Regions from separate parts of the Pseudoalteromonas sp. J2K-J599 genome, predicted to be linked through region 2. Evidence: predicted binding sites of a transcription regulator. Region 2 holds the regulator's gene; the other holds the start of a gene.
The links. Region 2 encodes NrdR, which represses ribonucleotide reductase genes. Its sites were predicted from a motif close to AAACACNANATNTNGTGTTT; they were not measured.
Positions count from the first base shown of each region.

Region 1 (3,617 bases), 1.2 Mb from region 2:
TACCGTGCTCTTTAATACTTGCACGTAGTGTATCCCAATCAAGATGAAGTGGCTCATCACAAATTTTATCTAAATCACGTTTGTACGTATCTGTTGGCATAATACCTTGTGAATACGTTGTCTCGTTAAACTTAGGACATGCGCCACGTTCTTTAGCAAGCTCGTTTGATGCTTTCATCAAGTAATATTGAATAGCTTCAAAGGTTTTATGCGTTAATGCATTAGCGCTGCCATCAGAATAACGCTTACCGTTTTTAGCTAGGTAGTATGCGTAGTTAATTACGCCTATTCCTAGTGTACGACGACCCATAGTTGCATTTTTAGCAGCCGGTACAGGGTAGTCTTGGAAATCAAGTAAGTTATCAAGTGCGCGTACTGCAAGTTCAGCTAGCTCTTCAAGCTCATCAAGTGACTCTATTGCACCTAGGTTAAACGCAGAAAGTGTACAAAGGGCGATTTCGCCTTCTTCGTCATTTACGTTATTAAGTGGCTTAGTTGGCAATGCAATTTCTAAACATAAGTTAGATTGGCGAATTGGCGCAACTTTAGAAATAAATGGGCTGTGTGTATTACAGTGATCCACATTTTGTAAATAAATACGACCAGTACTTGCACGCTCTTGCGCAAACATAGAGAAAAGCTCAATGGCTTTAATACGTTTTTTACGAATAGACTCGTCTTGTTCGTATTGTACGTAAAGTGCGTCAAACTCAGCTTGGTCTTCAAAAAATGCATCGTAAAGGCCAGGCACATCTGATGGGCTAAATAATGTAATGTAGTCATCTTTAATTAAACGAGAGTACATTAGTTTATTAAACTGTACGCCGTAATCAAGGTGGCGAACGCGGTTGTCATCTACACCACGGTTATTTTTAAGTACAAGTAGGTTCTCTACTTCTAAATGCCAAAGCGGGTAGAATAATGTTGCTGCGCCGCCACGTACACCACCTTGTGAACAACTTTTAACCGCTGTTTGAAAGTGCTTATAAAAAGGGATACAACCTGTGTGATACGCTTCGCCGTTACGAATATGGCTACCTAGCGCACGAATTCGACCTGCATTAATACCAATTCCCGCACGTTGTGAAACGTATTTAACAATAGCTGACGACGTTGCATTGATTGAATCAAGGCTGTCGCCACATTCAATCAATACACACGAGCTAAACTGGCGAGTAGGCGTACGTACACCCGACATAATTGGCGTTGGTAGAGATATTTTAAATAAAGATACTGCATCGTAAAAACGTTTAATGTAAGAAACGCGTGTTTCACTTGGGTAGTCTGAAAATAAGCTTGCTGCTACTAAAATATATAAAAACTGTGCACTTTCGTATATTTCACCCGATACACGGTTTTGAACGAGATACTTGCCTTCAAGCTGTTTTACAGCTGCGTAGCTAAAGTTAAGATCGCGAGAATGATCAAGGTATGCATCAAGCTCATCTAACTCTTGCTCTGTGTAATCTACTAGTAAATGAGCATCATAGCGTTTATCGGCAACCATTTTTGTTACGTGGTCAAATAAACGTGGTGGCTCAAATTGACCGTACGCTTTTTTACGTAAATGGAATACAGCTAAACGTGCAGCTAAGTATTGGTAATCAGGCGATTCTTTTGAAATCTGATCCGCTGCTGCTTTAATGATGGTTTCGTGAATGTCTTTAGTACGAATACCGTCGTAAAACTGAATGTGCGACTTTAATTCAACTTGCGAAACCGAAACGTTGTTTAAACCTTCGGCGGCCCACTCAATAACGCGATGGATCTTATCCAGATCAAGAGGCTCTTTACGCCCGTCACGTTTGCTTACAGATAACTGTTGGTTCATTTGCCTGTATTCCTTGGGAATTATGTATTTTGACCAATGCTTTATACCTCGCCGGGGCAAGGTATATACTCATTTATTATAAGTTTCGCCATATTTGTGAATTTAATTGAATAACATTTGGCCACAATATCTGGTGTTGTTCAATTTAGAGATCACAAGATAGTGTGGTCTGAGTTGTTTTGCAAGGGACATAATTGCCCCTATTTGTGGATAACTTCGGGATAACGTATTTGTGTTAGTAGATACTCACCTTCGAACAATCATTTAAGTTGAAATATGCAAAAATCAACTAATGATCTGCTAAATTTACGCATTTTAAAAATAAATTTTGACTGCTTTTTTTATCAGCAAGCTTTGCGTAAAAACTAACACAATCACAATATATAGTGTTTATTAATTAACATGGCACTATATATGGTTAAAACCATCAATTGGGCTTTGCCAGTTAAAATCAGCATTCCAGCTGTTGGCTTCATCAATACTTGGTATGTAACCCCAAAGTGCCGTTGCTGTGCGCATACCTGCGGCTTTGCCTGCTTGTATGTCTCGCTGTGCATCACCAATGTACAAACAGCGTTTTGGTTGCACTCCCATAAGCTTTGCACAGTGTAGCAGCGGTAAAGGGGATGGCTTAGCTTCAGCTAAGGTGTCGCCACTTATTACTACACTAGCATTTTTCAATGCGGGAATTGCTGCCACTAAAGGATCAGTTAAAAACCCTGGTTTGTTAGTCATGATCCCCCATTTGATCTTTTTCTGATCAAGGGCAATAAGCAACGATTCAACACCGCTGAAGCAATGTGTGTGATTTGCTATGTTTGCAGCGTATTCGTCAACTAATTGCTTAATAAGCTCGCTTTGAGGTTGTGTGTCCCATAACTCTTTAAAACCAGCCTCTAATAATGCGCCTGCGCCGTTAGATGCCGCAGGACGGTATACATCACTACTAACAGGCTCTATTTTATTATTAATGAGAACTGCATTTAAAGCCGCACCTAAATCATCAGCGGTGTCGAGTAGAGTGCCGTCTAAATCAAATAAAAATGCATCGTACTCAATAAGGGGGAGGGGGGCTTGAGAGTTAGCCATTAAGCTAACTTCTCGAAGTACAGTATGTAATTTACGCTAACGTCACTATTGAGCGTATATTGCTTTGATAGTGGGTTATAAGAAAGGCCTGTACTTGCACGAACTTTTAAACCCGCTTGCTCTGCCCATGTAATAAGCTGTGCAGGTTTTATAAACTTTTTATGGTCGTGTGTACCTTCAGGCACCATTTTTAAAAGCTTTTCAGCACCAACAATAGCGTATAAATATGCTTTAGGTGTTTTGTTCAGGGTTGAAAAAAACACGTCTGCGCCTGGTTTGGCAAGTGCAGCTACGGCATGAATGATAGATGCTGGGTCGGGAACGTGCTCAAGCATTTCCATACAGGTTATTACATCAAAGCGCTCTGGGTGTTGCGATGCAAACTCTTCTGCTGGCACTTTTATGTAATCTACATTTACGCCAGTTTCTAAACTGTGCAACTTAGCAACAGTTAAAGGCTCTTGCCCCATATCGATGCCAGTTACTTTTGCGCCCATGCGCGCCATGCTTTGGCTTAAAATACCGCCACCACAGCCAACATCGAGTGTTTCTTTATCGAATAAGCCTTGCGTTTTGTTTGCTATAAAGTCTAAACGTAACGGGTTAATTTCGTGAAGAGGTTTGAATTCTCCGTCTAGGTCCCACCAACGCTCGGCGATGGCTTCAAATTTTGCTATTTCTGCGTGATCTACATTTT
Region 1 covers NZ_CM200271.1:1,741,318-1,744,934, forward strand. Annotated here, with positions in the region: gene nrdA (class 1a ribonucleoside-diphosphate reductase subunit alpha) at 1-1,831, opposite strand, end outside; gene AC5NT5_RS07900 (HAD family hydrolase) at 2,240-2,920, opposite strand; gene ubiG (bifunctional 2-polyprenyl-6-hydroxyphenol methylase/3-demethylubiquinol 3-O-methyltransferase UbiG) at 2,920-3,617, opposite strand, start outside.
Region 1: a site for NrdR is predicted at 1,951-1,970, ahead of nrdA (class 1a ribonucleoside-diphosphate reductase subunit alpha). Genes of this name have one in related genera too.

Region 2 (3,617 bases):
GATCGACTTCTAAATTAACTTGGGTACCTACTTTAAAATGAGCAATTGTGGTTTGCTCACTCGTGTGTGGGACAATTGTTAATTTGAATTTATTACCCTCTACAGCGTTTACTGTCAGGCTTATACCATCAATACATACCGAACCTTTGTAAGGAATGTATTTCATTAAATTTTCGTCAGTTGTAAGCCAATATTCTGTTGCTCTGGCGTTTGCTGTAATACTTGTAATTGTTGCGATACCATCAACATGGCCAGACACTAAATGACCGCCTAAACGAGAAACAGGTTGCATGGCTTTTTCAAGATTCACCGTTTGTCCTAAAGCATAGTGAGCAAAACCGGTCAAACTAATCGTCTCATTAGATAAATCCGCACTAAAACCATCAATATGTTTATCAACTACAGTTAAGCAAACACCATTAGTTGCAATGCTGTCACCTAACTTTACGTCTGTCATATCAAGATCAGTACTTTGGATACGAATGGCTAAGTCGCCTTGTTTTTTTTGTAATAAAGCAATTTTGCCTGTGGCTTCTATTATCCCAGTAAACATAGCACTACTCTTTTTATTAAGTGATTTTAATGAGTTTTAACGCGGTGATACGTAAATCGTCACCAATGCGCGCACATTCATTAAATGTTAAATCAACGGTGTTTTGCATACTCGTCAATTCAGGAAAATTAACTAAACTTTTTGCATCATGGCCCATTAGTTTAGGCGCTAAATAAAAAACAAACTCGTCAACTAAATTAAGCTCTGTCATTTTACCAGCAAGTGTTGCGCCAGCTTCAAGCCAAACATTATTAAACTGCAGTTGCCCAAGTTTTTCTAAAACGGCTTGTAAATCAACTTTACCGTTACTTTCACTAACTTCAATATGCTTTACAAAATGCGGCCATTGCAATGATTTATCAACCTTAGTCGTAAATATTATTACATCACTTTGGATTTCAAATAAAGCAAGGTCAGGTGTTAAACGGTTTTGAGAGTCAATTATAACACGCACGGGCTGGCGAAGCGGCAAATCAGTAGGCAGTGTGCAAGGCAGCTCACTTAGTCGCACATTAAGTTTAGCATCGTCTACTAGCACTGTATCGGCACCGGTTAAAATAGCGCAGCTTTTCGCTCGGTATAATTGTACGTCTTGTCGAGCAGCAGGACTTGTGATCCACTTACTTTGCCCATTTTTAAGCGCCGTTTTACCATCAATACTCGCTGCCATTTTGCAAATCACATAAGGTAAGCCTTGTTCCATACGCTTAAAAAAGCCAACGTTAAGTGCGCGAGCTTGTGATTCGAGTAACCCGTAAGCAACGTCAATACCCGCGTCGCTCAGTATTTTAAGGCCTTTGCCAGCAACTTGTGGATTTGTATCAACCATAGCAGCAATTACTTTTACCACACCGGCAGCTTTTAAGCCTTCGGCGCACGGTGGCGTACGGCCATAATGACTACACGGTTCAAGCGTTACATAAGCCGTTGCACCTTGTGCATTTTTTCCAGCGACAGCCAGTGCATTTACTTCTGCATGGCCTTGACCTGCTAATTGATGAAAACCCTCACCAATTATTTGATTATTTTTAACTAAAACACAGCCAACATTAGGGTTAGGTGTGGTGGTAAACCGGCCTTTTTTGGCAAGTTCTATGGCGCGTGCCATATACATTTCATCATGTTCAGTAAAAGGAACTTGGCTTTGCATTGTTACTCCCCTAAGCGGGCAATTTCTTCGCCAAATTCGCGTATATCTTCAAACGAGCGATAAACAGAGGCAAATCTTACATACGCTACTTTATCGAGCTTTTTGAGGGCTTCCATAATGCATTCACCAACCAAATGGCTTGAAATTTCTCGCTCGCCTGTAGCACGCAACTGCGATTTTATTATATTCACTACTTCGTCTACTTGCTCTGTGCTCACTGGGCGTTTTTCGAGTGCGCGATTTAAGCCATTTAATAATTTATCTTCGTTAAATGGTTCGCGGCTGCCGTCTTGTTTAATAACACGAGGCATAACCAGTTCAGCGCCTTCAAATGTAGTAAAGCGCTCATGGCAGTCGTTGCACTCACGGCGCCTGCGAACTTGATGGCCTCCACCAACAAGGCGTGAGTCAATAACTTTAGTATCTTTTGCGGTACAAAATGGACAATGCATAGCTCGGTACTTCCGTTTTAAAACAAAAAAGACCGCTAAATAGCGGTCTTTTATCTTAGCAAAAAAATAGGGCCTGTTGACCTTTCAGGATTAAATTTGTTCTATCTATGGGTGATTTAATCGCGGCGCGAGGTTTGTAACCTAGTGGGCTAAGTAAAAACCGAGCAAAGCTTCCGCGTCCTGCTCACGCCCCTTACCTACATCCATGTAGGCAACAAAGAGTAAATCGCCCCTAGGACGAACCCGAGGGCAGTGCATGTTTGGCATTTATGCTGCGTTATCGCCTATTTGTGTGGAGTAACCACACTACATAGACTCTGCCTTGCCTAAAAACCAAACATACTACTGCAAATTAAACCTCGAAAGATAAACAGGCCCCTAGCCTATGTGATCTAAATTACTGCTGCTTATGCAATTAAGCGTAAACAGGTAATTTTGCACAAATTGCTTTTACTTTTTCTTTAACTTGCGCCTGCACAGATTCATCAGTGATGTTATCTAGTACGTCACAAATCCAGCCAGCAAGCTCTTTTGATTCTTCTTCTTTGAAACCACGACGAGTGATTGCAGGAGAACCAATACGCAAACCAGATGTTACAAACGGAGAACGTGGATCGTTTGGCACTGAGTTTTTGTTAACTGTGATGTTAGCGTTACCAAGGGCTGCATCTGCATCTTTACCAGTAATATCTTTATCGATTAAATCGAGTAGGAATAAGTGGTTTTCAGTTTTGTCAGATACGATTTTGTAGCCGCGCTCTTGCATTACAGCAACCATTGCTTTTGCGTTTTTAACAACTTGTGTTTGGTATACTTTAAATTCTGGTTGAAGCGCTTCTTTAAATGCCACTGCTTTTGCTGCAATAACATGACATAAAGGACCACCTTGGCCACCAGGGAAAACTGCGCTGTTAAGCTTTTTATAGATTGCTTCATCGCCACATGCAGAGATAATTAAACCACCACGAGGACCAGCAAGTGTTTTATGCGTAGTTGTAGTTACAACATGTGCATGAGGAACTGGGCTTGGGTAAACGCCTGCCGCAATTAAACCTGCAACGTGAGCCATATCAACAAACAGGTAAGCACCTACTTTGTCAGCAATTTCACGGAATTTAGCCCAATCAACAATACCTGAGTACGCTGAGAAACCACCAATAATCATTTTTGGTTTATGCTCAAGTGCTAGTGCTTCAACCTGTGCGTAATCAATTTCGCCCGTTGTTTCATCTAGTCCGTATTGAATTGCATTGTAAAGCTTACCAGAGAAGCTTACGTGTGATCCGTGAGTTAAGTGACCACCATGAGCTAAGCTCATACCAAGTACAGTGTCGCCTGCTTCTAATAGCGCTAGAAAAACAGCAGCATTAGCTTGCGAACCAGCATGTGGTTGTACGTTTGCGTAGTCAGAACCAAATAACTCGTTAGCACGGTCAATTGCTAATTGCTCAACAACATCAAC
Region 2 covers NZ_CM200271.1:2,962,784-2,966,400, forward strand. Annotated here, with positions in the region: gene AC5NT5_RS13410 (riboflavin synthase) at 1-553, opposite strand, end outside; gene ribD (bifunctional diaminohydroxyphosphoribosylaminopyrimidine deaminase/5-amino-6-(5-phosphoribosylamino)uracil reductase RibD) at 570-1,703, opposite strand; gene nrdR (transcriptional regulator NrdR) at 1,706-2,155, opposite strand; gene glyA (serine hydroxymethyltransferase) at 2,571-3,617, opposite strand, start outside.